4 regions of the Cellulosimicrobium sp. GQ32 genome follow, and region 2 is predicted to be linked to each of the others. Evidence: riboswitches for the same ligand, from Rfam matches in the RefSeq annotation. Region 2 holds a riboswitch; each other region holds the start of a gene.

Region 1 (7,262 bases), on a different contig from region 2:
TCACGGACGGCGTCGACGCGCTCGTCGCGGACGACGACGCCGGGCTCACCGACGCGATCGTGCGCCTCGCGACCGAGGACGGTCTGCTCGACCGGATCGTCACGCACAACCGCGACGTGCCGTCGTCGGCGGGCTGGCCGCGCGTGCTCGCCGACGTGGAGCGGGCATACGGACGGGCCGCGACGATCGCCGTGGATCGTCGGGCCCGTCCGTCCCGCTAGGGGGTCACTCCCACTCGATGGTGCCCGGGGGCTTGCTCGTCACGTCGAGCACGACGCGGTTGACCTCGGAGACCTCGTTGGTGATGCGCGTCGAGATGACGGACAGCACGTCGTAGGGCAGGCGCGTCCAGTCCGCCGTCATCGCGTCCTCGGACGAGACGGGGCGCAGCACGATCGGGTGGCCGTAGGTGCGGCCGTCGCCCTGGACGCCGACCGAGCGCACGTCGGCGAGCAGCACGACGGGGCACTGCCAGATCTCGTTGTCGAGTCCCGCCTTGGTCAGCTCCTCGCGCGCGATCGCGTCGGCGGCGCGCAGCGTCTCCAGGCGGTCCGCCGTGACCTCGCCGACGATGCGGATGCCGAGGCCGGGACCGGGGAACGGCTGGCGGGCGACGATCTCCTCGGGCACGCCGAGCTCGCGGCCGACGGCGCGGACCTCGTCCTTGAACAGCGTGCGCAGCGGCTCGACGAGCGAGAACTGCAGGTCGTCGGGCAGGCCGCCGACGTTGTGGTGGCTCTTGATGTTCGCCGCGCCCTCGCCGCCGCCGGACTCGACGACGTCCGGGTACAGCGTGCCCTGGACGAGGAACTTGACCTCGGCCCCGTGCTCGCCCGCGTCCTCGACGATCTGGCGCGCGGAGTCCTCGAACACGCGAATGAACTCGCGGCCGATGATCTTGCGCTTGGTCTCAGGGTCGCTGTGCCCCGCGAGCGCGGTGAGGAACCGCTCCTTCTCGTCGCGGATCACGAGGTTGACGCCGGTCGCCGCGACGAAGTCGCGCTCGATCTGCTCGACCTCGCCCGCGCGCATGAGGCCGTGGTCCACGTGCACGCACGTGAGCTGGTCGCCCACCGCGCGCTGCACGAGCGCCGCCGCGACCGCGGAGTCGACGCCGCCGGAGAGCGCGCAGATGACGCGCGCGTCGCCGACCTGGGCGCGGATCGCCGCGACCTGGTCCGCGATGACGTTGCCGGGCGTCCAGTCCGGGGCCAGCCCCGCGCCGTCGTACAGGAAGTGCTCCAGCACGGTCTGGCCGTGCGCGGAGTGCTTGACCTCGGGGTGCCACTGCACGCCGTAGAGGCGGCGCGACGTGTCCTCGAACGCCGCGACGGGCGAGCCGGCCGACGTCGCGAGGACCTCGAAGCCCTCGGGCGCGCGGAGCACGGCGTCGCCGTGGCTCATCCACGTGGTCTGGTTCTGCGGCGTGCCGTCGAGCAGCACGCCCGCGGCGCACACCTCGACCTCGGTGCCGCCGTACTCGCGCAGGCCCGTCTGGGCGACCTCGCCACCGAGCGCCTTCGCCATGGCCTGGAAGCCGTAGCAGATGCCCATGACGGGCACGCCGGCGGCGAACAGCGCCGGGTCGACGAACGGGGCGCCGGTCGCGTACACCGACGACGGACCGCCGGAGAGGATGATCGCCACCGGGTCCTTCGCGAGCATCTGCTCGACCGTGAAGGTGTGCGGCACGATCTCGGAGTAGACCTTGGCCTCGCGCACACGGCGCGCGATGAGCTGCGCGTACTGGGCGCCGAAGTCGACGACGAGCACGGGGCGCGGGGTCGCGGCGACCTCGGCGGTGGTGGGGGTGTCGGGAGCGGTGGCGGGTGACGTCACCGCTCCAGGATAGTCGCCGCGCGGCGCGGTCCCGTCCCGCGTCTCAGGCGCCGGTGGGCTCGGCGGCGCGCTCGGCCGCTCGCTCGGCGACCCGCCCGCGCAGCACCCGGGCCGCGGCCTCCGGGTCCGGCGCCTGCGTGATCGCCCGCACCACGACGACGCGGTCCGCCCCGGCGTCGAGGACGGCGTCCAGCCGGTCCGCGTCGATCCCGCCGATGGCGAACCACGGGGTGGCAGGACGCGTCGCGGCGACGTCGCGCAGCAGGTCGAGCCCGACGGCGGCGCGGCCGGGCTTGGTCGGCGTCGCCCACAGGGGGCCGACGCAGAAGTAGTCGACGTCCGGGTCCGCCTCGGCGGCGGCGGCCTGGTCGGCCGAGTGCGTCGACCGGCCGAGCACGGGGCCGCCGCCGAGCAGGGCTCGCACCGCAGGGACGGGCAGGTCACGCTGCCCCATGTGCACCACGGGCGCCCCGGTCAGCCGTGCGACGTCGGCCCGGTCGTTGACGGCCCACAGCGCGCCGTGCTCCGTCGCGACCCGCGCGACGAGCTCCTGGAGCTCGAGCTCGCGCGCCGCGTCGAGCGTCTTGTCGCGGAGCTGGACCACGTCGACACCACCGGCGAGCGCCGCCCGGAGGAAGTCCTCGAGGTCGCCGCGCTCCTCGCGCGCGTCGGTGCACAGGTAGAGGCGCGCGTCGGCGAGGCGGGTGCGCGCGGCGTCCGGAGCCGGCAGCGCGTGGGTGGCGGGAGTGGCGAAGGTCTCGGGGCTCACCCGCCGGAGCCTAGCGTCGGCGTGCCCGGGGCAGGCGGTACTGTGGCCGACAGCACGGGAGCCCCGCACGGGGCTGAGAGGGCGTCGGAGCCGACCGTCGAACCTGATCTGGGTCATGCCAGCGAAGGGAGCGCGCATGCACACCCCTGTCCGTCCTGGGCCCCGCTCGCCGGGAGCCGGTCCTGCCCTGCCCGACGGCGCGCGCGACGTCGTCGTCGTGGGTGGCGGGATCGTGGGGCTCGCCGTGGCGTGGCGCGCCGCGCGTGCGGGGCTGACCGTCACGGTGCTCGACCCGTCGCCGGGCGACGGCGCGACGCACGCCGCCGCCGGGATGCTCGCCCCGGTCACCGAGGCCGACTTCGGCGAGGACGACGCGCTGCGCCTGCACCTCGCCGCCGCCGCGGCATGGCCCGGCTTCGCGGCCGACCTGCACGCCGCGACCGGTGCCGACGTCGGCCTGCGCACCGCGGGCACCCTCACGGTCGCGTACGACGGCGACGACCTCGCGCTGCTCCGGCGCCTCCTCGCCCTCCACGCCGCGCACGGCCTCGCGTCGCACGAGCTCACGGTGGCCGACGCGCGCCGACGCGAGCCCTACCTGGGCCCGAGGGTCGCGGGCGCGGCCTGGGCCCCGGCCGACCACGCGGTCGACCCGCGTGCGACGCACGCGGCGCTGCTCGGCGCGCTCGGCGGGCGCGCCGGGCCGAGGGCGCTCGCGGGCGCGGACAGCGGTGCCGAGATGCGCGCCGCCGTCGTGCGGGCGACCGCGACGCGGCTCGCGCTCGACCCCGCCGGGCGGGTCGTCGGGGTGCACGACGACGCGGGCCGGCTCCACGCGGCGGGCGCGGTCGTCGTCGCGGCGGGCTGGGAGTCCGGCGCGCTGCTCGCGGACGTGCCGGGCGTCGTCGTGCCGACACGGCCGGTCAAGGGGCAGACGCTGCGCCTCGACGCCGGACCGGACCTCGCGCTCGAGCACGTGGTGCGCGGGGTCGTGCAGGGGCGGCCGGTGTACGTCGTGCCGCGCGACCCCGTACCCGACGGACAGGGTCACGGCTGCGCGGGGCACCGCGAGGTCGTCGTCGGCGCGACGACCGAGGAGAACCCCGACGACCGGCGAGCGACCGCGGGCGGCGTCTTCGCCCTGCTGCGCGACGCGCGCGCCCTGCTGCCCGGGATCGACGAGGCCGCGCTCGTCGACGTGACGCCCCGGGCGCGCCCCGCGACCCCGGACAACCTGCCGCTCGTCGGCCCGACCGGCGTCCCGGGGCTGCACCTCGCGACCGGGCACGGGCGCAACGGCATCCTGCTCGCACCGCTCACCGCCGACGCGGTCGTCGCCGGCCTCACCGGCACCCCGCTCCCCGCCGACGTCGCCGCCGCCCTCTCCCCGACCCGCACCGACCGCTTCGCCGAACCCGGGGCTGTCCCCCGGTTCGCATCGGATCCGGGGAACGACCCCGGGTTCGGCGCCGGCCGGTCGGCCGACTTTTCCACCACGACACCGAGGTGATTCCCGTGATCGCACCCGCTCCGACCGCGCTCGTCAACGGCGAGCCGTACCCGCTCGACGCCCCCGTGCACCTCGAGCAGCTCGTCGCGGCGCTCGTGCCCGCGTACGTCGCCGACGGGACGCCGCAGGGTGTCGCCGTCGCGGTGGGCGACGCCGTGGTGCCGCGCGGCTCGTGGGCGACGACCGTCGTCGCGCCCGGCGACCGCATCGAGATCGTCACCGCCGTCCAGGGCGGCTGAGGAGGACCCGTGACCACGACCGACATCTCCCCCGCGCCCGCGAGCCGACCGTCCGACGGCGACGACCCGCTCGTCGTCGCCGGCACGACCATCGGGTCGCGCCTCGTCATGGGCACCGGCGGGGCGGCGAACCTGCTCACGCTCGAGGACGCGCTCGTCGCGTCGGGCACCGCCCTGACGACGGTCGCGATGCGACGCGTCGCCGTGCGCGCCGGCGGGGAAGCGAGCCCCGACTCGGGGATCTGGGCGCTGCTCGCGCGCCTCGGCATCCGCGCGCTGCCCAACACGGCCGGGTGCTTCTCGGTGCGCGAGGCCGTGCTCACCGCGCACCTCGCGCGCGAGGCGTGCGGCACCGAGTGGGTCAAGCTCGAGGTGATCGCCGACGACGTCACGCTCCTGCCTGACCCCGTCGGGCTCGTCGAGGCGGCGGAGCAGCTCGTGCGCGACGGGTTCGTCGTGCTGCCCTACACGAACGGCGACCCGATCCTCGCGCGCCGGCTCGAGGACGTCGGGTGCGCCGCCGTCATGCCCCTCGGTGCGCCGATCGGCACGGGCCTCGGCATCCTCAACCCGCGCAACATCGAGGCGATCGCCGCCGCGGCCCGGGTGCCCGTGATCCTCGACGCGGGGATCGGCACGGCGTCCGACGCCACGCAGGCGATGGAGCTCGGGTGCGACGGCGTCCTGCTCGCCACCGCCGTCACGCGCGCCGCCGACCCGGTCCGCATGGCGCACGCGATGCGCCTCGCGGTCGACTCGGGCCGCCTCGCCGCCGGCGCCGGCCGCATCCCCCGCCGCGAGGGCGCCCTCGCGAGCTCGTCCCCGCAAGGCCGCCTCGACCTCGCCCTCTGACCACGAGGGGCAACCCTGGTAGACCGAGGCAGAACCCCGGTCGCGCGAGGTAGAACCCTGGTCACGCGAGGTAGAACCCTGGTCACGCGAGGTAGAACCCTGGTCACGCGAGGTAGAACCCTGGTCACGCGAGGTAGAGCCCTGGTCGCACGAAGTAGAACCCTGGTCGCACGAAGTAGAACCCTGGTCCGCGAAGTAGAACCCTGGTCCGCGAAGTAGAACCGGGGTCGTGCCCGACGGCGGCCGCCGGGCCGGCGGTCAGGTCCCCGACTTCGAACGACCACGCGGGCGATCGCCCAGGTGCGGGAGGACCGGGGTGAGACGGCGCAGGGCGGGGTGGGTGGTGGTGCCGCGTCGTGGCGGGCCTGGCGGGAGCCGCGAGGAACGAGCGGCGGATGGTAGACGCGGCACCACCACCCACCCCGCCCACCCAGGCCAACCACACGCCGTCGAGCACAAGAACCACAGTTCTACCTCGCGCGACCAGGGCTCTACCTCGCGCGACCAGGGCTCTACTTCGTGCGACCAGGGCTCTACCTCGCGCGACCAGGGTTCTACCTCGGTGGGGCGGCGGCCGCGAGGGCGTCGAGGAGGGCGGGGACGCCGCCGACCACCGAGCGGGCGTCGATCCCCGCCGCGCGGGCGACGTCGGCGACGCGGGCCGAGCGGGCGCCGACCGCGCACAGGACGAGCACGGTTCGGTCCGTCGGGAGGGCCGCGAGCGCCGCGGCGGGGTCGCCCGTGAGGAACGTCCCGCTCGGCACGAGGGTCGACCCGGGCAGGGGGCGCACCTGCGCCTCCCAGTCCTCGCGCACGTCGAGGAGGTACGGCGCCGCACCGTCGTGACCCAGCAGGGCCGCGGCGTCGTGGGCGGCGACGTCGCGCTCCCCCGCGACCGGCCTGGTGCCCGACGTCGCCGGAGCGAGCCCGCAGAACGCGGCGTAGGAGTCGTCGCTCGGCAGGAGCGCGGTGACGGGGTCGCGCGTCGGGTCGGCGCGCACGGTGAGCTGTCGCCACGAGAGCTCGAGCGCGTCGTAGACGGCGAGGCGACCGAGCAGCGTCGTCCCGGCACCGGTGACGAGCTTGATCGCCTCGGTCGCCATGACGGAGCCGACGGTCCCGCACATCGCGCCGAACACCCCGCCGGTCGCGCAGTCGGGCGCGGCACCGGGCGGCGGCGGAACGGGGAAGACGTCGCGGTACGTGACGCCGCGCCCCTCGCCGTCCCCGGGGCCGACGGGAGCCGCGCCGCCCGGGAGCGGGACGTCGTCGGGCGCCGCGAACCGCGGCGCGCCCCAGAAGACGCTGACCTGTCCCTGGAAGCGGTAGATCGAGCCCCAGACCACGGGGAGGCCGAGGACCTCGGCCGCGTCGGAGACGAGGTAGCGCGTGGGGAAGTTGTCGGCGCCGTCGAGCACGACGTCGTAGCCGCGCAGCACGTCGAGCGCGGTGTCCGCGTCGAGGCGCAGCGCGTGCTCGACCACCCGGACGTGCGGATTGACGTCGGCGATCGCGTCGCGCGCGGAGTGGACCTTGCGGCGTCCCACGTCGGGGCCGCCGTGGATGACCTGGCGCTGGAGGTTGGACGTGTCGACGACGTCGTCGTCGACGATGCCGATCGTCCCGACGCCCGCGGCGGCGAGGTAGAGCAGCGCGGGGCTGCCGAGGCCGCCCGCGCCGACGACGAGCACGCGCGCGGCGGCGAGGCGACGCTGGCCCTCGGGGCCCACGCCGGGCAGGGCGAGGTGGCGCGCGTACCGCTCGAGCTCGGCGGTGGTCAGCTCGGGACCGGGCGCGACGAGGGGCGCGAGGGCCGCCGTCATGACGCGTACTGCTCCTCCAGGACGGCGAGCTTGGCCTCGGCCTCGGCGTGCACCTTCTTCTCGAGGATGAACGACATGACCGGCACGACGCCCGCGAAGACCATGGTCGCGAGCCGGCCCCAGCCCCAGCGCATCTTGGTCCACAGGTCGAGCACCGTGACGAGGTAGACCACGTAGATCCAGCCGTGCGCGAAGGGGATCCAGGAGACGTACCGCATGATCCCGTCGAC
Region 2 (7,262 bases):
CGCGATCGTGGCCCGCGCGGCGGGCGGCCCCGAGGTCCTCGACTACACCGAGCTGCCTGACCCCTCGCCGGGTCCCGGAAAGCTGCTCGTCCGGTCCGCCGTGGCGGGCGTGAACTTCATCGACACGTACAAGCGCTCCGGCGTGTACGCGATGGAGTACCCGCACGTCGTGGGGAGCGAGGGGGCGGGCATCGTCGCCGGGCTGGGCGAGGGCGTCGAGGGCTTCGCCGTCGGCGACCGCGTCGTGTGGACCGAGGCGCCCGGGTCGTACGCGGACCTCGTCCTCGTGGACGCGGCGCAGGCGCTGCACGTCCCCGACGCCGTGTCGCTCGAGGACGCGACCGCCGTCGCGCTCCAGGGACTCACGGCGCACTACCTGTGCACGTCGTCGTACCCCGTGCGCCCGGGCGACCGTGTGCTCGTGCACGCGGGCGCGGGCGGCGTCGGGCTGCTCCTGACACAGATGCTCGTGGCGCGGGGCGCGCACGTGATCTCCACGGTCTCGACGCCCGAGAAGGCGGAGCTGTCCCGCGGCGCGGGCGCCGAGCACGCGATCCAGTACACGGCGTTCGCCGACCTCACCGCCGAGCTGCCCGAGGTCGTGCGCGGGCTCACGGGCGGCGAGGGCGTCGCGGCGGTGTACGACTCGGTCGGCAAGGACACGTTCGACGCGTCGCTCGCATCGCTGCACCGCCGGGGCACGCTCGTGCTCTACGGCGGCTCGTCCGGGCAGGTCCCGCCGTTCGACCCGCAGCGCCTCAACGCGGGCGGGTCGCTCTTCCTCACGCGGCCCAAGCTCGCCGACCACACCGCGACGCGCGCCGAGCTCGTCGAGCGCGCGACCGAGGTGCTCGGCGCGGTCGCGGGCGGCACGCTGCACGTGCGCGTCGGCGCCACGTTCCCGCTCGCCGACGCCGCGGACGCCCACCGGGCGCTGGAGGGCCGCGCGACCACGGGCAAGGTCCTGCTCGTCCCCGACACCGCGTGAGCTGGGACTGGGTGCCCGCGAGGCCCGGCGAGGAGGACGGGTCCGACGGCGGACCCTCCCCCGCCCTGCGCCGCGCCGTGACGGTCCTCGCCGTCCTGCTCGCCGCGGCGCTCGCCGTGTACTGGGTGACGGTCGGGCTGCGCCAGCAGGCGGACGCGTGCGTCGCCGACCGCCCCGACGGCGTCGCGATCCGTGACGTCGACGCGCGGTGGCGCTGGGTCCCACCGGGCTACGAGTGCGTCTACGCGACGGCCGAGGAGGACGTGACGCGCGCCTGACCGACGTGACCGCTGCTCGCGCGCCGTCCGAGCGTCAGCGCGGCACGACGGGCGACGAGGCGTGCAGGTGGTCGACCGGGCCCCGGCCCGTCCCGACGCGCAGCGCCGCGCCGCCACGCAGCGCACCGGTGAGCCACTCCTTGCCCTCGCGCGCCGCGTCCTCCCAGCTCTCGCGCTGGGGCCGCAGGGCAGCGAGCGCCGCGGAGAGCGAGCACCCGGTGCCGTGCGTGTGGGGCGTGTCCACGCGCTCCGCGTCGAACGTCGTGACGGTCGGCACCCCGTCCGCCGACGGAGCAGACGGCACGACGAGGGCGTCCGGCGACGTCGCGCCGGTGAGGTGGCCGCCCTTGAGCAGCACGACGGCGCCGCTCGCCGTCGCGTAGGACGCGGCCTGCGCCAGCGCGTCGTCCCACGTCGTCGCGACGTCGCGTCCCGCGAGGACGGCGAGCTCGGGCAAGTTGGGCGTCACGACGTCGGCCCGGGCCGCGAGGTCGCGCACGGCCTGCTCCGCACCCGGGTCGAGCAGTCGGTGCCCCGACGTGGCGACCATGACGGGGTCGAGCACCACCCAGGGCCGCGGGACCCCGGCGTCGGACCGGGCCGCGGCGAGAGCGTCGAGCCATGCCCCGATCTCGCGCGCGTTCGCCTCGTCGGCGACCATGCCGATCTTCACGGCGTCGATCTCGACGTCGTCGGACACCGCGTCGAGCTGCGCGCGCAGGAACGCGGGGCCGGGAACGTGCACGGACCGCACGCCGTGCGTGTTCTGCGCGACGAGCGCCGTCGTGACGGCCATGCCGTAGGCGCCGTGGGCGGCGAAGGACTTGAGGTCCGCCTGGATGCCCGCCCCCCCGGTCGGGTCCGTCCCGGCGATCGACAGGACGCGCGGCCGCGAGGGCCGGGCGCCGGTGTCGACGTCCGGACCGGGCGTGCGGCCGGCCTCGGGCCGGGGGGCGCTGTCGCGCCGGGGAGCGGGGTCGTGCTGGGGCAGGGCGAGCGTCATCGCCGGACATCCCTTCGCTGGTACGAGCCAGAGCAGGTTCGACGGGTCTCATCTCAGCCCTCGGCGGGGCACCCCGTGTCGCGCGCCATGCTACGTCCTGCGCGCCCGAGGGTTTCACCCGGTCTCGCGCGCGAGAACGCGTGCGCGACCGCGTCCTCCTGGGTATGCCGCACCACCGACCTTCCCGCCGCCCCGTGCCGGGCTCCTCCGCGACGCCGCTGCGCCCTCCGGTCCCCGCCCGCTGGTCGACCGTCGACCGCCGCGGGCGCCGCGTCGTGCTGGCCGGCGTCCTGACGCACGACGACGGCGACCGCGTCGCGTTCGAGCACGTCCACCCCGTGCGCGGCGTGTGGCACGTCTGGGTCGACCGTGCGGCGGTCGTGCTCGACGCACCCTGACGGACGGGACGTCAGCCCTGGTGGATCGCCTCGCCCGCGATCTCGAGGCCGATCTTCTTGCCCACGAGGAACCCGCCGGTCTCGAGGAGCACGTTCCAGACGAGGCCGAAGCTCTCCCGGTCGATCTCGCCCGCGGCGTGGAAGCCGAAGATGTCCCGGCCGTACGGGTCGCGGCGCGCGCCCCCGTACTGCATCGAGAGGACGGTCCGGTGGGTGACGCCCCGGACGGTGAGCAGCCCGTGGACGAGGAACCGCCCCGACTGCGCGGCCCGGGGCTGCACGCGCTCCGGCGCGAGCTCCGCGCGCTCGGGCGAGCGGTTCCGCAGTCGCGCCCACGCGAGGATCTGGTCCTGCTGCTCGCCCTGCCAGTCGACCGAGGTGCTGCGGAACTCGATCGTCGGGTACGCGTCCACGTCGAGGAAGTCGGGGCTGCGCAGGTGCGCGTCGCGCTCCTCGTGGTGCGTCGTGAGGCTCGCGGTCTCGATGGTCGCGGAGACGGCCGACGCGCACGGGTCCGCACCGACCAGGATCGTCGCGCGCGCCCGGGTGAACTCCCCCGCACGGGCGACACCATCATGTGCATCCCGGTGAACCCGATGCGCTTGTGCGCCTCGTCGAGGGCGTAGGTGCCGGCCTCGGGGACGGTCAGGCCGTTCCACTGTCGGACAGGGCGTGCGGTCGTCATACGTCGCTCCCGGGCGTCGTCGAGCCGCGACGTCGGTGTCCGCCCGGTACTGGTCAGGTGTCCAGGACAGCATCCCCGATGACTGAGTGAAGCTTCAACTAGATGCCGGGTGATCTCCTCCTCGTGCCCGCGGTCCACGGCTCCGCAAGTCACCCCCAGGACGCGCGAGCGCCGCCCGACCGGTGAGGTCGGGCGGCGCTGCGGGTCCGGAGTGCGACGGGCCTGCGACGCGTCCGGTGCGCGACGCCGCGGAGCGTGCCACGACCGGTCGCCCAGAGGTCAGCGGGCCGGGAGCTCTCCCGGCATCGGGTCGTCCGCGCCCCAGCGGGTCACGCGCAGCCGGCGCGCGTCGGGGCCCGGCAACGAGTCCCCGCGGCGCGCGGCCTCGTCCGCCGCGGCCCGCAGGGACTCCGGAGAGTCGTGCGTCACGCGGACGAACGCGCCCGAGAACGCGTCGAGCTCGCCCCGGGCGATCGCGACGACCATCTCGACCGTGCGCTCGACCGGGGTCCACTCGGTGCGGCCCTCGTGCATGGCCATCGACGCGGTCATGTCGGTCTGCACCACGCCGGGCGAGACCTCGAACGTGCGCAGCCCACGCGCGTGGCCGGAGCGGTGGAGGTTCGCCCCCAGCCGGAGCAGCGCCGTCTTGCTCGCGTTGTACGCGCTCGCGCCGTCCATGTCGTGCGAGCCCGCGCCGCTGTTGAGGTCGACGACGCGGCCCCCGCCGCGCGCGAGCATCCCCGGCACCACGGCGCGCGCGAGGAGGAACGGGCCGCGCACGTTGGTCTCGACGATCGCCCACCACTCGTCGGGGTCGGCCTCCCAGAGCGGCACCTCGGCGTCGACCCGACCCGCGTTGTTGACGAGGAGGTCGACGCCCCCGAGCTCGCCCTCCGCCTCGGCGACGGCGGCCGCGACGGCCGCGGCGTCGGTGACGTCCGCCGTCACCACGACCGCACGCCCGGCACCGCTGCCGTCGAGCGCCGCGATCTCGTCGGCCACGCCCGCGAGCCGGTCCGCGTCGCGCGCGAGGAGCGCGACGTCGAGGCCGGCCGCAGCGAGACCGACGGCGATCGCGCGGCCGATGCCGCGCGACGCGCCGGTGACGAGCGCCGTCCGTGCGGCATCGACGGCGGCCGGGCCCTCCGCGCTCACGCCCGCAGCTCCGCGCCGACGCGCTCGCGCGCCGACGCCACGGCGCCCTCGCGGACGCGCGCGACGTCGTCGGCGGTGAGCGTGCGGTCCGCCGCGCGCAGCCGCAGCGAGAACGCCAGCGACTTGCGGCCCGCGCCGACCTGCTCGCCGGTGAAGACGTCGAAGAGCGCGATCTCCTCGACCAGGTCGCCGGCACCCTCGACGATCGCGTCGCGCAGCGCCTGCGCGGTCACGTCGGCGTCCACCACGAACGCGAGGTCCTCCTTGGCCGCAGGGAAGCCCGAGACGGGCTTCGCCTGCACCGGCGCGTCGGACGAGCCCTCCACGAGCGCGGTGAGGTCGACCTCGAACGCCACCGCACGCGCGGGAAGGCCCAGGTTCTCGACCACCTTGGGGTGCAGCTCACCCGCGTGCCCGACGACCGTCCCGTCCGCGAGCTCGAGGCGCGCGCAGCGCCCCGGGTGGAACGGTGCCCGCGCGGTGTCGGCGACCACGGTCACGTCCGCGTCGCCCCGGAGGCCCGCGCGTTCCACGACGCGTCGCGCCGCGGCGAGCGCGTCGGTCCAGTCCGCCGCGCGGCCCGGACCCCACCAGCCGGCACGCTCGCGGCGCCCGACGAGGACGCCGGCCACGTGGCGCGGCTGCGACGGCAGCGCGGCATCGATCGCAGCGAGCTCCTCGTCGCTCGGCCGGACACCGCCCGGCAGGGCGGGTGCGGCAGGCGCGTCGGGCCGCGGGTGCGTGACGAGGCCGATCTCGAAGAGCGCGACGTCGCCCAGCCCCCGGCCGACGTTGCGGCGCGTGGTCTCCAGCAGCGTGCTCAGCAGGTCCGTGCGCATCAGCGGGCGGTCGTCGGCGAGCGGGTTGAGCAGGCGCAGCGCACGTCGGCGGGCGTCGTCCGCGGGCAGGCGCAGCGCGTCGAGCTCCGCGGTGCCGACGAACGGGTAGCTCAGCGTCTCGACGAACCCGTCCTCCGCGAGCGCCCGCGCGACCGACCGTCGAACGCGCTGCTCGCGCGTGAGCCCGCGACCGCCGGGCGCCGCGGGCAGCAGGGACGGGATCTCGTCGTAGCCGACGAGGCGCGCGACCTCCTCCACGAGCTCGGCCGGCTCCGTGAGGTCGGGGCGCCACGACGGCGGGGTGACCACGAGCACGCCCGTGGCCTCCGTGCCGTCCGCGTCGACCGTGCACCCGATCGCGCCGAGCGTGCCGACGACCTGCTCCAGCGTGTACGGCACGCCGACGAGGCGCTCGGCCTCCCCGACCGGGAGGCGGATCGCGGTGGGCGCCGGGACCCGGTCGAGATCGCTCACCGCGTCGTCAGCCGTGCCGCCGCCGAGCTCGACGAGCAGGTCGACGACGCGCTGCGCCGCGACCGCGGGAAGGAGCGGGTCGACGCCGCGCTCGAACCGCTTCGCCGCCTCGCTCGACAGCTTGTGGCGGCGCGACGTGCGCGCGACCGTCACCGGGTCGAAGTGCGCGGCCTCGACGAGCACGGCCGTCGTCGTCGGGCCGACCTCCGAGGAGGCACCGCCCATGACGCCCGCGAGCCCGAGCACACGGGAGGCGCGCACGCCGTCGGGGCTGTCCGTGATGAGCAGGTCCTCGGGGTCGAGGGCACGGTCGACGTCGTCGAGCGTCGTGAGCCGCTCCCCCGACGCCGCGCGTCGCACGACGATCGGCGCCGCGACCTTCTCGAGGTCGTACGCGTGCAGCGGCTGGCCCAGGTCGAGCATGACGTAGTTCGTCACGTCGACCGCGAGTGAGATCGGGCGCATGCCCGACGCCGTGAGGCGGCGCTGCATCCACGCGGGCGTCTGCGCCGCGGGGTCGATCCCGCGCACGACGCGCGTCACGAAGCGGTCGCACCCGACGACGCCGTGGACCGGCGCCGCGTCGTCGACCTCGACGGGGAAGCCGTCGGGAGTCGCCGCGGGCGGCGGCGTGGACAGCGAGCCCGGCAGGCCAGGGTCCGTGAAGCGCGCGCCCGTCGAGTGCGAGAACTCGCGCGCGACACCACGGTAGGAGAACGCGTACCCGCGGTCGGGCGTCACGTTGATCTCGAGCACCTCGTCGCCGAGCCCGAGCAGCGCGACCGCGTCCTGCCCCGGGGACAGGTCCTCGGCCGCATACCCGAGCCGCGGCAGCACGATGATGCCGTCGTGGTCCTCGCCGAGCCCGAGCTCGCGCTGCGAGCAGATCATGCCGTCGGACACGTGCCCGTAGGTCTTGCGGCTCGCGATGGGGAACGGCCCGGGCAGCACGGAGCCCGGCAGCGCGACGACGACGAGGTCGCCCGGCGCGAAGTTGTGCGCGCCGCACACGATGCCGCGCGCACCACCCGTCGGCACCTCCGCAGGATCCACGCCCTTGATCTCGGCGGCGTTGTGCTCCGGGCCGACGTCGACCAGGCACCAGTTGATCGTCTTGCCGTTCTTCTGCGGCTCGGGCGTCATCTCCAGGACGCGCCCGACGACGAGGGGACCTGTCACGGCCGCGCCATGGATCGCCTCCTCCTCCAGGCCGACGCGGACGAGGTCGGCGGCGAGCCGCTCGGCGGTGAGCCCCGCGGGCAGCTCGACGTGGTCGCCCAGCCAGTCGATGGCGACGTAGGGCATCAGATCTCCGTTCCGAACTGGGCGGAGAAGCGCGCGTCGCCCTCCACCATGTCGTGCATGTCCGCGATCCCGTGGCGCAGCATGAGCGTGCGCTCGATGCCCATGCCGAACGCGAAGCCCGAGTACACGTCGGG
Region 3 (7,262 bases), on a different contig from region 2:
GGGTCACGACGTTGACGACGAGAAGGCTCGCCGCGAAGACCCCGAACGGGACGTGGGCCAGCGCGAGCGTGCCCACCGGCACTCGGCCGAGCACGAGCAGGGCCGCGACCGTCAGCAGCCAGGCGGTCGCGGGGGTGACCGGGTCGGTGACGAGCAGCGCGCCGGTGGACAGGAGGAGCACGGTGGCGAGCTTCACCGTCGGGTTCCAGCGCTCGAGGACGGACGGAGGGAGCGCGGTCACGGGGCCACCTCCGCGGGGACGAGGGCCCCGGGTTCCGGTACGCCCGGACCTCCGGTGCTCGCTACGGCGTCGCGCGCCGCGTCGCAGGCGGTGTCGAGAGCGCGTACGAGCGCGCCCGGGTCGACGCCGCGCGCACGACCGGTCCGTGCCCACCAGTCGAGCAGCGGGGTTCGGCGCAGTCCCGCGAGCGCGCACAGCGCGTCGTCGGCGAGGACCGCGGGCGGCTCCGCGACCGTGGCGAGCGCGCCGTCCACGACCACGGCGACCCGGTCGGCGATCGCCGCGACGAGCGAGAGGTCGTGCGAGACGAGGACCACGGCGCCTCCCGCGTCGGCGCGGTCGCGCAGGACGCGGGCGGCCGCGTGGGCCTGGGCACGGTCCAGGCCGAACGTCGGTTCGTCGGCGAGGAGGACCGGCGGGTCGAGCACGGTCGCCGTCGCGAGGGACAGACGCCGCTGCTCGCCGCCCGAGAGCCGGTACGGGTTCGCGTCGGCGAGGTGCGCGAGCCCGAACGCGGCGATGGTCGCCTCGACGCGCGCGGCGACGTCGGAGAGGCGGGCGAGGCGCGCCGACCAGGCGACCTCCTCGCGCACGGTGCGGGCGACGAGCTGGTGCTCGGGGTCCTGGAAGACCATCGCGACGGGATCGCCCGTCGCGGTCGCGACCTCGCCCGTGGTGCGCTCGAGCCCCGCCAGGCCGCGCAGGAGCGTCGACTTGCCGCCTCCGTTGGGCCCGACGACGGCGAGCACCTCGCCCGCGCGGACGTCGAGGTCGACGTCGCGCACGACGGGGTGCTCGCCCCGGCGGGTGCGTCCCGCGCCGAGGCCGCCTCGGTGGACGGCGAGCCCGCGCGCCCGGAGCACGACCGGGCGCGTTGCCGCAGGGGCCGCGTCCAGAGGGCGGTCCGTGGTCGTCGAGCGCACCGGCGAGGCGTGCACGAGGTCGACCAGCCAGTCGTCGGTCTCGGGCGAGCCGAGCGGCTCCGGGGCGCCCGCCTGCTCCAGGCGGACGGCGAGCGGCAGCCAGCACCCCAGGTCGGCGAGGTCGCGCGCGTGCTCGCGCAGGACGCGGTGCGTGGGGCCGTGCGCGACGACCCGCCCGTCGCGGCCGAGCGCCAGGGTCGCGTCGGGCAGCGCGCCCAGGTCGTCCAGGCGATGCTCGACGAGCACGACGGAGCGGTGAGGGGACCCGTGGGACGACCCCTCGCCGTCGGGCCCGGGTGCCCGGGCGAGGCCGGCGACGAGCGCCCCGACCTCGTGGGCGGCAGCGGGGTCCAGGAGCGCGGTGGGCTCGTCGAGGACGACGAGCTCCGGGTCGGCGACGAGCGCGGCGGCGACCGCGACGCGCTGCGCCTCGCCGCCCGACAGGGCGTGGGTCGGGCGGTCGTGCAGGTGCGCGGCGCCGACCGCGGAGAGCGCGGCGACCGCGCGGTCGTCCATGGTGCGGGGGTCGGCGCCGCGGTTCTCGAGCGCGAACCGCAGCTCCTCGTCCACGCGCGCCAGGCAGAGCTGGTCGCCGGGCCGCTGCTGGACGAGGCCCACGCGGGCCGCGAGCACGGGCGGCGGCACCTCGCGCGGGTCGAGGCCGGCCACGCGGAGCCCGCCCGCGACGGTGCCCGGGAGCGTGTGCGGCACGACGCCGACGAGCGCACGCAGGAGGGTCGACTTGCCGCACCCGGACGGGCCGAGCACCAGCAGGCTGGACCCGGCCGGGACGGTGACGTCGACGCCGTCGAGCACCAGGGCACCGTGGTGCCCGAGGTGCACGGTCACGGCCTCGGCGGTGACGGCGTCGCCCGGGGCGACGTCCGGAGAGGCGGTCTCGGGTGCGTCGGGGGCGGCGCGCTCAGCCACGGTGGGCAGCGCCGATCGCGAACGCGTCGAGGGCACCCGTCCGGGCGAGCGCGTCGCCGAGGACGCGGGCCGCGAGGCCGCACAGCACGACGCACGACACGACCTGGACACCCAGCCGGAGCATCGCGTAGTCCTGTCCGAGCCAGCCGAAGCGCACCGCGTTGAAGGCGAACGTGACGAGCGCGGCGCTCACGCCGGACGCGACGAACACCCACCAGCCGAACCGGCGGTAGCGCGTGAGCGCGAACGGCAGCTCGGCGCCGAGGCCCTGGACCAGGCCCACGACGAGCAGGAGCGGCCCGGCGGGGGAGGCGAGGAAGACGACCTCGACGAGCGCGGCCAGGGTCTCGGCGAGGATGCCGACCCCCGGCTTGCGCACGATGTACGTGGTCAGCGGGCCGACGACGATCCACGCGCCCGCGAGGACGTTCGCGGCGAGGTCCGCGAGCGGGCCCATCGCGAGCTGCAGAGGGGCCCAGAGCTGTACGAACGCCCAGTACACGAACCCGAAGACGACCCCGAGGACGGCGACCAGCACCGTCTCGTGCAGGGTCAGGCCTCGGCGGCGCGCGGCACGCGGGGGCGTCGCCGGGAGGGCGCGGACCGCCGTCCCGGTGGTCGGGTCGTCGGTCGTCCCGACGGCCGCCCCGGGGGCGGCGCTCGGGGTCGTCTGCTGCGGGGTGGTGCGGGGCTCGGCCATGCGGTTCCCTCCGTCGGGCCCCCGGGGCGAGGGGTGCACGACGGCGCGCCACCGCCTCGGTCCGCACGCACGGCCTCGCGCGGGGCGCGCGGGCACGAGCGCGCAGGGGACGGTGACGTCGGCCCTGCTCCCTTCGCTGGTACGAACCAGATCAGGTTCCACGGGTCTGCAGGGGGGACGGGTGTCCGGCCTGCACTCTCAGCGCTCGTGCGCTCCCCGGGGGCTGTGTACCCGCGACCCTAGGGCCTGGGCCGCGCGTCGACAAGCACGGCGGCCCGGTGTGACGTCAGCAACACCGCGCCTGCTACTCTGCGTCCGCTCGTGCGAGAGAGCCGCCAGGTCGGGTGCCGGGTGGGAGCGCGCACCGTGTCCGGAGAAGGTGCCATGACCAGCTCGTCCGCCGGGGCCCCCACCCTCGGTCCGCCGATCGTCGACGCCTTCGACGCGGTCCCCGTGCTGGCCCCGTTCCGGGAGACGGCGCGCCGTGGGGACTGGGACGCCCTGCGATGCATGCTCCACGGGGTGGGCAGCGTCGACGACCTGGTGGCGGTCGTCGAGCACCTGGCACGACTCGACGGCATCGAGTCAGGGCTGGAGCGCAGCGTGGCGGACCGTCCGGACGACGTGCTGGTCACCCTGCTCGCCGCCCGCTACGTGCGGGCGGGGTGGGAGGTCCGCACGCGAGACCGTGCACGGCACGTCTCTGCCGCCCAGTTCGAGCAGTTCCACGCGATGCTCGGACGCGCCGAGCGGCTGCTCGTCGACGTGTGCGCACGGCGGCCCGACCTCGCCCCGGCGTGGAGCACGCGGCTGGCCACGGCGCGAGGGCTCGAGCTCGGGCACGGTGAGGCGCGGCGGCGGTATCGCCGCCTCGCGGCTCACCATCCGCACGTCTTCGCCGCACAGGCGCAGCTGCTCCAGCAGCTGTGTCCCAAGTGGGGCGGCACGTGGGAGGACGCCTTCGCGTTCGCACGGGAGTGCGCGGCCGGCTCCCCCAGCGGCTCCCCGGCGGGCGCCCTGGTCGCGACGGCGCACCTCGAGCGCTGGGCCGACTCCGACAGCAGGTCCGGCCGGGCGCACCTCGCGTCCGCGGCCGTCCGGGACGAGCTGCGAGAGCACGCCGCACGATCGGTGCTGCACCCGGACGCCTCCCTCGGCGTGCAGGGGGCCGAGGCTCACGGAGCCTTCGCGCTCGTCTACTCGCTCGGCGGGCACGCGGCCGCCGCCGCACCGCACTTCCGCGCGATGGGGGAGCGGGTGCCCCCCGAACCGTGGGACTACCTCGAGGACCCGGCGGGTGACCTCGTGCGCTTCCGAGAGGCAGCGTTCCGCAGCGAGACACAAGGAGAAGCATGAGCACGGCACCGAGCGGCACGAGCCCGTCGGCGCCCGGGAACGACGCGGCCGGCCTGACCGACCTCGCGGGCTTCGTGGGGTCGACGACGGTCGACGGCGTGCCGGTGCTGCTCGCCCCACGCCGGGGAGACGTGACGGCAGGGCTCGTGTTCCGGGTCGGCCGGGCGGACGAGACGCTCGCGACCTCGGGCATCACCCACCTCGTCGAGCATCTTGCGCTCTTCGACCAGAACCTCACCGAGGTGCACTCCAACGGCCTCACCGCCGACACGTACACCCTGTTCCACGTCACGGGGACTCCCGACGAGGTCGTGCGATTCCTCGGTGGGGTCTGCTCCGCGCTGCGCGATCTGCCCACCGACCGGCTCGAGGTCGAGAGGGGGATCCTACGGACCGAGGCCGCGGGCCGGTCGGGGGCCCGGCGCGGGCGATGCGGGTCTGGCGCTACGGAGCGCGGGGATACGGCCTCGCCGGGTACGACGAGCTCGGCGCAGCGCGCGTCACCGCGGAGGACGTCCGTGCCTGGGCCCGGGAGCGGTTCACGCGCGACAACTGCGTGCTCTTCCTGACCGACGACCGAGTCCCTCCCGGTCTCGCGATCGATCTGCCCGCGGGTACGCGGTTCGCCACCCCGGCGCCGACGACCGCGCTACCGACGACCCCGGCGTCGTTCGTCGGGCAGGACGGCTCCATCGTCCTCGACGCGGTCGTGCCGCGCACCGCGGCAGCGACGGCGTTCGCGCAGGTCGCCGGCCGAGCGCTCTTCCGCGACCTGCGCCAGGACGGCGGCTACTCCTACACCGCCGACGCGGACTACACGCCGCGCGACGGCGAGCACGCCACGATCACGCTCTACGCCGACACGCTTCCCGACCAGCAGGACGCCGCCGTCGGCGCGTTCGTGGACACCTTGGCGCGCCTGCGCGCGGGGCGGATCGAGCAGGACGAGCTCGACGTCGTGCGCTCGCGCATGCTGCGCGAGCTCGACGCGCCGGAGCTGGCAGCGCAGATGCTGCCCGGCTACGCGTTGAGCCTCCTGTACGGCCGCCCGCTGGAGCACCCGGACCACGGCCGGGCGGAGATCGAGGCGCTGTCGGTCGACGACCTGCGCGCCGTGGCCCGCGAGGTGTGGTCCGACGCCCTGGTCCAGGTGCCCGCCAGGACGCTCGAGTGGGCAGGTCTCGACGCAGCCCCGTCCTGGTCCGAGGCCGTGCTCGTGGGCAGGAGGTTCCCGCGTGCGGGATCGCCGGTCTTCCTGGTGGTGGCTGACGTGGGCGTCAGCCTCGTCACCCCGCAGGGGGCGTCGACGGTCCTGTTCGACGAGTGCGAGGTCATGACGTGCCGTCCCGACGGGGCGCGGTTCCTCACCGGGGCGGACGGGTTCACCGTCCCCGTCGAACCGACCTTGCACCCCGGGCTCACGCGCGACGTGGTCGCCACGGCGATCGACGCGCGCGTCCGCGCCGACGTCGTCGTGAACCTGCCGGCGCGCGACCCCGACGTCGTTCCTCGCCCGCCCGACCCGTCCGCACCGACGGCGCGCGTGCGGACGGCGCTCGCCGACCTCGGCGCCCGGGCGCGCGGGTGGCTGGCGCCGCGGTTCGGGTACGTCGTCAGGGTCTTCGTCGGTGTGTCGGCTCTCGTCGTCTGGCTCCTCGGCCGTGCGCTCATCGCCGCGGGCGAGGCCTCGACCACCGACCTCGTCGTCGTCCTGACGACCGCGATCGCCCTGGCCGCGATCCCGTGGATCGCCCGCTGGTGGCTGCGCCGGGAGCTGCGTCGTTGACAAGGATTCGAACATCTGTTCGAATCAGTGCGTGCGGTGGGACGGACAGACGCTCGGTGCGGACGACGGCGCGCTCCCGGGGCTGGAGCGCGTCGGCCTCGTGCGCAGCGTCCGCACGCCAGAGTTCGCAGGCATCACCTTCCACGAGGTGACCGCCAAGAGCGCGCTGTCCAAGGTCCCGGCGATGTCGCGCATGCCGTTCCGCTGGACGGTCAACCCGTACCGGGGATGCAGCCACGCGTGCTCGTACTGCCTCGCCCCGTCGACCCCCGTGCTCCTGGCCGACGGCCGCCAGCGCCCGATCGCTGAGCTGCGTGTCGGCGACGAGATCATGGGGACCGTGCCGCACGGCGCGTACCGGCGGTACGTGCGCACGCGGGTGCTCGATCGCTGGACCACCCGCAAGCGCGCCTACCGCGTGACCCTCGCGGACGGCACGCGCCTCGTCGCGAGCGGCGACCATCGGTTCCTGACGGAGCGCGGCTGGCGCCACGTCGTCGGCGGCGCGGGCCGCCGCGCCCACCTCGCTCTCGGCGACGTGCTCGTCGGCCCGGGCGCCGCGGCGCTCGCTCAGGAGGGGGCGGCGCTCGAGGGGCGCGACGTCACGGGCGGCGACGCACTGCGCGTCGACTCGCTGGAAGCCCTCGACGGGCCGGGGGAGGGGACCGAGCTCGTCGACATCACGACCGGCACGCGCGACTTCGTCGCGGCGGGGGTCGTGAGCCACAACTGCTTCGCGCGGCCCACGCACGAGTACCTGGACCTGGACGCGGGCGAGGACTTCGACCGCGAGGTCGTGGTCAAGGTCAACGTCGACGAGGTGCTGCGCGCCGAGCTCGGCCGGCGGTCGTGGGACCGCGACGCTGTCGCACTCGGGACCAACACCGACCCCTACCAGCGGGCCGAGGGTCGCTACCGGCTCATGCCCGGCATCATCGAAGCCCTCGCAGGGTCCGGCACGCCGCTGTCCGTCCTCACCAAGGGGACGCTCCTGCGTCGCGACCTGCCGCTGCTCGCCGACGCCGCTTCGCGCGTCGAGGTCGGGATCGGCGTCTCGCTCGCGCTCCTCGACCCGGCGCTCCAGGCGAGCGTCGAACCCGGCACCCCGTCGCCCCGCGCCCGGCTCGACCTCATCCGGGCCGTCCGCGAGGCAGGGCTGCCGTGCGGCGTCATGGTCGCGCCCGTGCTGCCCTGGCTGACCGACTCGACCCGCGCGCTCACCGACCTGCTCGACGCGGTGAAGGACGCCGGCGCGACGGGCGTCACCGTCCTGCCCTTGCACCTCAAGCCCGGCACGCGCGAGTGGTACATGGGCTGGCTCGCGCG
Region 4 (7,262 bases), on a different contig from region 2:
CGTCGCCGCGGGGGACGAACGCCTGGTAGCCGAGGAACTCCGCCACGCGGAGCGACGCAGGGGCGCGCCACAGGTCCTCCGGCGGCGCGACCTGGAGGAGCCGGCCCGCGTCCATGACGGCGACACGGTCGGCGACGGTGAACGCCTCGTCGTGGTCGTGGGTGACGAAGACGGCCGTCGTCCCGGTGGCACGCAGCGCCTCGCGCAGGTCGAGCGCGAGGCGCTCGCGCAGCCCGCGGTCGAGCGCGGAGAGCGGCTCGTCGAGCAGGAGCAGCCGAGGCCGCGGCGCGAGCGACCGCGCGAGCGCGACCCGCTGGCGCTCTCCCCCGCTGAGCGTCGCGACGGCGCGGCGCTCGTACCCGGCGAGCCCGACGACGTCGAGCAGCTCGGTCACGCGCGCGTCGCGCTCGGCGCGGGGCAGCCCCGCGATGCCGTACGCGACGTTCCCCGCGACGTCGCGGTGCGGGAAGAGCTGACCCTCCTGGAACATCAGACCGAACCCGCGCCGGTGGACGGGGACGCCCGTGAGGTCGCGCCCGTCCCAGCGGATCTCTCCCGCCGCGACGGGCTCGAGCCCCGCGACGGCGCGCAGCAGGCTCGACTTGCCGCAGCCGCTCGGCCCGAGCAGGGCGAGCACCTCGCCGGGCGCGACGTCGAGCGTGACGCCCGCGACCGCCGTCGTGCCGGGGTCCGTGCGCGCACCCCCGCCGTAGCGCACGACGACGTCGCGCACCGCGAGCCCGGCGCCCTCCCCGGGCACGGCGTCGGGTGCCGCGTCGGGCTCGGCGGCGGGGCGCGACGGCTCCGGCGCGCCCGCGCGCGCCGGGGCGGGGTCGGTCTGCACCATCAGAACTCTCCTCCGGGTCGGTCGCCGCGCAACCGCTCGGCGAGCAGCATGACGGTCGCGGTGAGCAGCGCGAGCACGACGCTCGCCGCGAGCGCCATGCCGTAGTTCTCGGCCCCCGGGCGCCCGATGAGCCGGAAGATCACGACCGGCAGCGTGGCGCTGTCCGGACGGGCGAGGAAGGACGTCGCACCGAACTCCCCGAGCGAGACCGCGAACGCGAACCCGACGGCGAGGCCGAGCGAGCGAGCGGCGATCGGGCCGTCGACGGTGCGGAACACCCGACCGGGCGCGGCGCCGAGGGTCGCGGCGGCCTCGCGCAGGCGCGGGTCGATCGCGCGCAGCGTCGGCAGGACCGTCCGCACGACGAGCGGGATCGCGACGACCGCCTGTGCGATCGGCACGAGCAGGCCCGACGTACGCAGGTCGACGTCGAGGCCGAGCGGCCGGTCGAGCGTGATCAGGAAGCCGAAGCCGACCGTCACGGCGGAGACCCCGAGCGGCAGCATGAAGACCGAGTCGAGCACGGAGATCGCCCGTCGCCCGCCCCGCGAGCGCGGGCGCCGCGACACGACGAGCGCGACGAGCCCGCCGATCACGACGGCGAGCACGGTCGCGAGCGCGGCGGTGCGCAGCGAGTTGGCCGCCGCCTCCCACACCGTCACGGACAGCGCGTTGCGCCCGCCCGTGGTGCCGAGGTTCGCGTAGTTGTCGAGCCCCCAGCCGCCGCCCGGGACGCGGAACGAGCGCACGACGAGCGTGCCGAGCGGCAGGCCGACGAGCACGACGACCACGGCCGCGGTGAGCGCCGCGGGCGCGAGGTCGCCCGTCGGGCGGCCGTCGCGCCACAGGCGCAGCGGGTGCGCGGACGACGCCGAGGACGACAGGTTCAGGGCGCGCTCGCGCCGGGCCCGCGTGCGGTTCGCCACCGTGAGCGCCGCCGCGACGACCACGAGCTGCACGACCGACAGCACGGCGGCCGTGCGCAGGTCGAGGAACTGCGTGGTCTGGATCCAGATCTCCGTCTCGATCGTCCCGTAGCGGATGCCGCCGAGCACGAGCACGACGCCGAACGCCGTCGCGCAGAACAGGAAGACGATCGACGCGGCGCTCGCGACGGCGGGCGTCAGCGCGGGGAGCGTCACCGTGCGGAACGCGCGCCACGGCGTCGCGCCGAGCGCCCGCGCCGCCTGCTCGGCGCGCGGGTCGAGGTGCTCCCACAGCCCGCCTACCGTGCGCACGACGACCGAGTAGTTGAAGAACACGAGCGCGACGACGATCGCTGCGAACGTCTCGTCGAGCCCCAGGAACCCGAGGGGGCCGCCCTGCACGAGCAGCGACCGGAACGCGACGCCGACGACGACGGTCGGGAGCACGAACGGCACGGTGACGAGCGCGCGCACGACCCGCCGCCCGGGGAACCGGCACCGGTACAGCACGTAGGCGCCGGGCACGCCGAGCAGCAGCGAGAACGCCGTGCCGAGCACGGCCTGCCACAGCGTCAGCCCGAGGATGCGCCACGTCCGCGGCTGGGAGAAGACCTCCGCGAACCCGGACAGGTCGAGGCCGCCGTCGTCCCCGACGAACCCGCGCGCCACGAGCGTGACCACCGGCCACGCGAAGAACACCCCGAGGAACACCAGCGGCACCGCCGCCGCCAGACCCCACAGCACCGCGCGCCCGACGCCGCCCCGCCAGAGGGCCCGGCCCCTCACCACGGCTCTACCTCGCGAGGTAGAGCCGTGGTCGCTCGTGGACCGGGCGTCAGTCGACGACCGTCGCCGTCCATGCCTTGATCCACTCGTCGCGGTGCGCCGAGATGTCGGCGGGGGCGACCTCGAAGGGCTCGTCGGCGAGCGGGGCGAACTCGGCCCAGCCGTCGGGGAGCGCGACGGAGTCGTCGGCGGGGTACATGTACATCTGCCCCGGTACGTCGGCCTGGAACGCCTCGCTCACGAGGAAGTCGACGAGCTGCTGCGCGCCCTCGGGGTTCTTCGCGTTCGCGAGCACGCCCGCGTACTCGACCTGGCGGAAGCACGTGTCGAGCAGCGCGCCGGTCGTGGACGCGGAGCCGTCCTCGGTGAGCGTGAAGGCGGGCGACGTCGAGTACGACAGCACGAGCGGGCGCGGCCCGGCGCCCTCCGAGCCGGAGAAGTCGACGTAGTAGGCGTCCGACCACCCGTCCACGACCTTCACGCCGTTGGCGCGCAGGTCGGCCCAGTAGTCCTCCCAGCCGTCCTCGCCGAACGCCCCGACGGTCGCGAGGAGGAACGCGAGGCCCGGCGACGACGTCGCGGGGTTGGTCACGACGAGGAGGTCCCGGTACTCCGGCTTCGCCAGGTCCTCGAGCGTCACGGGCTCCGGGATCCCGGCGTCGGCGAACCACGCGTGGTCCACGTTGACGCACACGTCACCGAGGTCGACGGCGGTGAGCTCGCCGCCGTCGCCGACCGCGTACGACGCGGCGGACTCCGAGACGTCCGCGGGCGTGTACGGCTCGAGGACGCCCTCGTCGATCGCGCGCGACGCGAAGGTGTTGTCGATCCCGAACACGACGTCGCCGAGGGGCGAGTCCTTCGTGAGGATCAGCTGGTTGACCAGCGCGCCGCCGTCGCCGGGCGCGACCTGCTCGACGGTGAGCCCGCTCTCCTCCTCGAACGCGGCGAGCACGTCGTCGCTCACCGCGAAGGAGTCGTGGGTCACCAGCGTGACCGTGCTCCCGCTGCCCGACGACGCGTCGTCGCCCCCGGCGCCGTCACCACCCGAGCAGGCCGCGAGGGCGAGGAGCGCGAGCGTCGCGCCCACGCCGGTCGCGAGGGCTCGGCCGCGGCGGGCGACGGTGGTCGTGTGCTGCATGTGTCCTCCCTGGACGTTCAGGAGGGGTCCACCGGCCCGACGAGCCGTACGCCGGGTGGGCGCGACGAACCGCGCGAGCAGGTGATCGAGATTCCCGACTTCCTCCACCGGTGCTAACCGGATCAGGTTCGAGGGTCTGCGGTGGTCCGCACTCTCAGCTCCTCCAGGAGCTCCCCTGTCGTTCACCGCGAGCCTACACCGGCCCCTCACCCGGAGAGTCCCCTGAGAGAACCCTGAGCACCAGCGACCGCGGACCAGGGACGGTTCGGGGCCCGCCCCCGATGCCGCGGGGACGCGCGCCGCGGGAGGGTCGGTACGACCGCCGGGAGCCCCGGCGGCCGCCACAGGACGACGCCGCCCGGCGAGCCACGACGCTCCCGCGCAGCGGCACGACGAGAGGACGGACGAGGACGTGACGACGACAGGTGCGGCACAGCGGAGCACCCCGCGCGAGGGCCCGCCCGCTGAGGGCGCCGAGGGCACTGAAGGCGCTGAGGGCGGTGCACGACCCGCGATCGCGACCGCGCGCGGGCTGGTGAAGACGTACGGGCGCGGCGAGGCCGCGGTGCGTGCGCTCGACGGCGTCGACGTCGACCTCGAGCGGGGACGTCTGACCGCGATCATGGGCCCGTCCGGGTCGGGCAAGTCGACCCTCATGCACTGCCTCGCGGGGCTCGACTCCCCCACGGCGGGGACCGTCGTCGTGGACGGCGAGACGGTGTCGGCGATGAGCGAGCGGCGCCTGACGCGGCTGCGGCGCACGCGCATCGGGTTCGTCTTCCAGTCGTTCAACCTCGTCCCGACGCTCACGGCGGAGGAGAACATCGTGCTCCCGCTCGCGATCGCGCGGCGGCCCGTGGACCAGGAGTGGTTCGACCGGGTGGTCGACGCCGTCGGGCTGCGCCCGCGGCTCGGGCACCGCCCGGCGGAGCTCTCGGGCGGGCAGCAGCAGCGCGTCGCGTGCGCGCGGGCGCTCGTGTCCCGGCCGGCGGTCGTGTTCGCGGACGAGCCGACGGGCAACCTCGACTCGCGCGCGGCCGCCGAGGTGCTCGGCTTCCTGCGCGCCTCGGTGGACGACCTCGGCCAGTCCGTCGCCATGGTCACCCACGACCCCACGGCGGCGTCCTACGCGCACCGCGTCCTGTTCCTCGCCGACGGCCGCCTCGTCACCGAGCTGCGCGACCCCACGCCGCAGGCCGTCCTCGACACGCTCGGTACTCTCACGCCCGCGCCCGCGGGCGCGCACGCCACCGACCCGGCGCACGCACCGGCGGCCGCCCGATGATGGGCCGGATCGCGCTGCGCGGCGTGCGCGCGCACGGCGCACAGCTCGTGCTGTCCGTGCTCGCGGTGACGATCGGCGTCGCGTTCGTCACGGGTACGTTCGCGCTGCGCGCGATGCTCGCGTCGACGTTCGACGGCATCGTCGCGTCGTCGATCCAGGCCGACGCGTACGTGCGCGGCGGGACCGCCGCCGGTTCCGCGCTCGAGGACCCGGCGCAGCTCGGCGGGACCCGCAGCCTCGTCCCGGCGGACCTGGCCCACACGCTCGACGCGCGCGACGACGTCGACCTCGCGCTCGCGGAGGTGAGCGGCCCCGCCGTCCTCGTCGGCGCCGACGGCACCGCGGTGCTGAGCACCCAGGCGCCGAGCATGGCGGTCGGGTACGACCCGCGCGACCCCGGGCCACGCGTGGTCGACGGCCGCGCACCGGCGAACGGCGGGGAGGTCGCGCTCGAGTCCGCGACGCTCGAGGCGTCCGGGCTCGCCGTGGGCGACACGACCGACGTCGTGCTCGGGGACGAGGTGCGGCCCGTGCGGGTCGTCGGCGAGCTCTCGCTGTCCGCACCGATGGCGGGCGCGACCATCGTCCTGCTCGACGCGACGACCGCGGCCGCGACGTACGCGCCGGACGGCATGGTGCCGTCGATCGCCCTGCACGCCGCCGACGACGTCTCCCCCGAGGCGCTGCGCGACGCCGTCGCGACGGCGCTCCCCGCCGGTGCCGAGGCCGTGACGGGTGCCGACCTGCGCGACGAGACGAGCAGCGCGATCGCCGACCAGCTCGGCTTCGTGTCGACGTTCCTGCTCGTGTTCGCCGCGCTCGCCCTGTTCGTCGGCACGTTCATCATCACCAACACGTTCGCGATGCACGTGCGCCGCCGCACGCGCGAGCTCGCGCTCCTGCGCGCCGTCGGGGCGTCGCCGGCCCAGGTGTTCGCGTCCGTGCTGGGGCAGGCCGCGGTCGTCGGGGTCGTCGGGGCGGTGCTGGGCGTCGCCGCCGGGTTCGGGCTCGCCGAGCTCGCGCGGGCCGGGCTCGGCGCGGTGGGCATGGAGCTCGCCGGGTCGCTGCCCGTGACGACGGCCGGGATCGTGGTCCCCCTCGTCGTCGGGGTCGTGGTGTCCGTCGTCGCGGCGGCCCTGCCCGCGCGGCACGCGGCGCTCGTCCGGCCCGTCGAGGCCATGCGGGCCGACGTCGTGCGCCCCGCCGGTCCAGGGGTCGCCCGGGTGGTCGCGGGGACGCTGACCCTGCTCGCCGGCATCGGGCTCGTGGTGGGCGCCGCGGCGGTCGGGAGCGGCGGCGCGCCGCTCCTCGGCCTCGGCGCGGTCGGGGTGATCGCGGGCGTGCTGCTGCTCTCCCCCCTCGCGGTCGGCCCCGTGCTGGGCGTCCTCGCCGCGCCGTTCGTCGCGCTGGTCCGGCCCCTCGGCAGCCTCGCGCGCGGCAACGTCACGCGCCAGCCGCGGCGCACGGCTGCGACCGCGGGTGCGCTCGTCGTCGGCATGGCGCTCGTGTCGACGACGTCGGTCCTCGCGCTCTCGGCCCGCGAGTCCGTGACCGGCATCGTCGACGAGGAGACGGCCGCCGACCTCGTCGTCCGGTCGGCGACCCCGTACCTCCCGGAGGGCGTCGCGGCCGACGTCCGCGCCGTGCCCGGCGTCGCGTCCGCCGACCTCACGACGTACGGGCAGGTCCTCGTCGACGACGAGCCGCAGCTCGTGGTCGGGTTCCCGGCCGACGGCTTCGGCCGCTCGGTCCGCACGACGGCGGTCGAGGGCGACCTCGGCGCGTACGCCCTCGGGGAGGCGGCCGTCATGGAGGACGCGCTCGACGAGCACGGCTGGGCGCTCGGCGACGTCGTGACGATCGCCGACCCCACCCGGCCCGATCTCCCGGCGCACGACGTCCGCATCGGCGCGGTGATCGACTCCCACGCGTTCTCCGTCGACATGCTCCTGCCGCCGGACGTCGCCTCCGCCGTCGGCGCGACGACACCCGAGATGCTGTTTCTCGACGCCGAGCCGGGCGCCGACCTCGCGGCCGTGCGGGGCGCGGTGACGGACGCCGTCGCGCCCTACGTCGTGGCGAGCGTGCTCGACGCCGAGGAGTTCGCCGGAGAGGTCGCGGCCCAGGTCGAGTCGATCCTCGCGATCGTCTACGCGCTGCTCGGCCTGTCCGTGCTCGTCGCGGTCCTCGGGATCGTCAACACGCTGGCCCTGTCCGTCGTCGAGCGGACGCGCGAGATCGGGCTCCTGCGCGCCGTCGGGCTGGGGCGTGCCCAGC

Evidence for each region. Region 2 has a riboswitch for thiamine pyrophosphate ahead of thiD (bifunctional hydroxymethylpyrimidine kinase/phosphomethylpyrimidine kinase). Riboswitches for the same ligand answer to the same signal wherever they lie in the genome.
Region 1: it holds a riboswitch for thiamine pyrophosphate, as region 2 does, so the genes downstream of both, thiO (glycine oxidase ThiO) here and thiD (bifunctional hydroxymethylpyrimidine kinase/phosphomethylpyrimidine kinase) in region 2, are expected to answer to the same signal.
Region 3: it holds a riboswitch for thiamine pyrophosphate, as region 2 does, so the genes downstream of both, AC6CH9_RS05395 (ECF transporter S component) here and thiD (bifunctional hydroxymethylpyrimidine kinase/phosphomethylpyrimidine kinase) in region 2, are expected to answer to the same signal.
Region 4: it holds a riboswitch for thiamine pyrophosphate, as region 2 does, so the genes downstream of both, AC6CH9_RS11350 (thiamine ABC transporter substrate-binding protein) here and thiD (bifunctional hydroxymethylpyrimidine kinase/phosphomethylpyrimidine kinase) in region 2, are expected to answer to the same signal.

Annotation. Positions count from the first base shown of each region.
Region 1 covers NZ_JCAXEP010000003.1:310,441-317,702, forward strand. The annotation lists gene AC6CH9_RS07465 (glycosyltransferase family 4 protein) at 1-221, shown strand, start outside; gene guaA (glutamine-hydrolyzing GMP synthase) at 226-1,839, opposite strand; gene thiE (thiamine phosphate synthase) at 1,883-2,608, opposite strand; TPP riboswitch at 2,661-2,740, shown strand; gene thiO (glycine oxidase ThiO) at 2,745-4,118, shown strand; gene thiS (sulfur carrier protein ThiS) at 4,124-4,357, shown strand; gene AC6CH9_RS07490 (thiazole synthase) at 4,367-5,209, shown strand; gene AC6CH9_RS07495 (ThiF family adenylyltransferase) at 5,764-7,032, opposite strand; gene AC6CH9_RS07500 (DUF3817 domain-containing protein) at 7,029-7,262, opposite strand, start outside.
Region 2 covers NZ_JCAXEP010000007.1:222,142-229,403, reverse strand. The annotation lists gene AC6CH9_RS13655 (quinone oxidoreductase family protein) at 1-988, shown strand, start outside; gene AC6CH9_RS13650 (hypothetical protein) at 1,000-1,266, shown strand; gene thiD (bifunctional hydroxymethylpyrimidine kinase/phosphomethylpyrimidine kinase) at 1,301-2,269, opposite strand; TPP riboswitch at 2,262-2,355, opposite strand; gene AC6CH9_RS13640 (hypothetical protein) at 2,464-2,667, shown strand; gene AC6CH9_RS13635 (YceI family protein) at 2,679-3,425, opposite strand; gene AC6CH9_RS13630 (SDR family oxidoreductase) at 3,632-4,510, opposite strand; gene pheT (phenylalanine--tRNA ligase subunit beta) at 4,507-7,128, opposite strand; gene pheS (phenylalanine--tRNA ligase subunit alpha) at 7,128-7,262, opposite strand, start outside.
Region 3 covers NZ_JCAXEP010000002.1:364,633-371,894, reverse strand. The annotation lists gene AC6CH9_RS05405 (energy-coupling factor transporter transmembrane component T family protein) at 1-241, opposite strand, end outside; gene AC6CH9_RS05400 (ABC transporter ATP-binding protein) at 238-2,094, opposite strand; gene AC6CH9_RS05395 (ECF transporter S component) at 2,087-2,794, opposite strand; TPP riboswitch at 2,904-3,023, opposite strand; gene AC6CH9_RS05390 (hypothetical protein) at 3,179-4,150, shown strand; gene AC6CH9_RS05385 (hypothetical protein) at 4,147-4,719, shown strand; gene AC6CH9_RS05380 (hypothetical protein) at 4,707-5,936, shown strand; gene AC6CH9_RS05375 (Rv2578c family radical SAM protein) at 5,968-7,262, shown strand, end outside.
Region 4 covers NZ_JCAXEP010000006.1:18,347-25,608, reverse strand. The annotation lists gene AC6CH9_RS11360 (ABC transporter ATP-binding protein) at 1-844, opposite strand, end outside; gene AC6CH9_RS11355 (ABC transporter permease) at 847-2,562, opposite strand; gene AC6CH9_RS11350 (thiamine ABC transporter substrate-binding protein) at 2,609-3,700, opposite strand; TPP riboswitch at 3,783-3,887, opposite strand; gene AC6CH9_RS11345 (ABC transporter ATP-binding protein) at 4,113-4,985, shown strand; gene AC6CH9_RS11340 (ABC transporter permease) at 4,982-7,262, shown strand, end outside.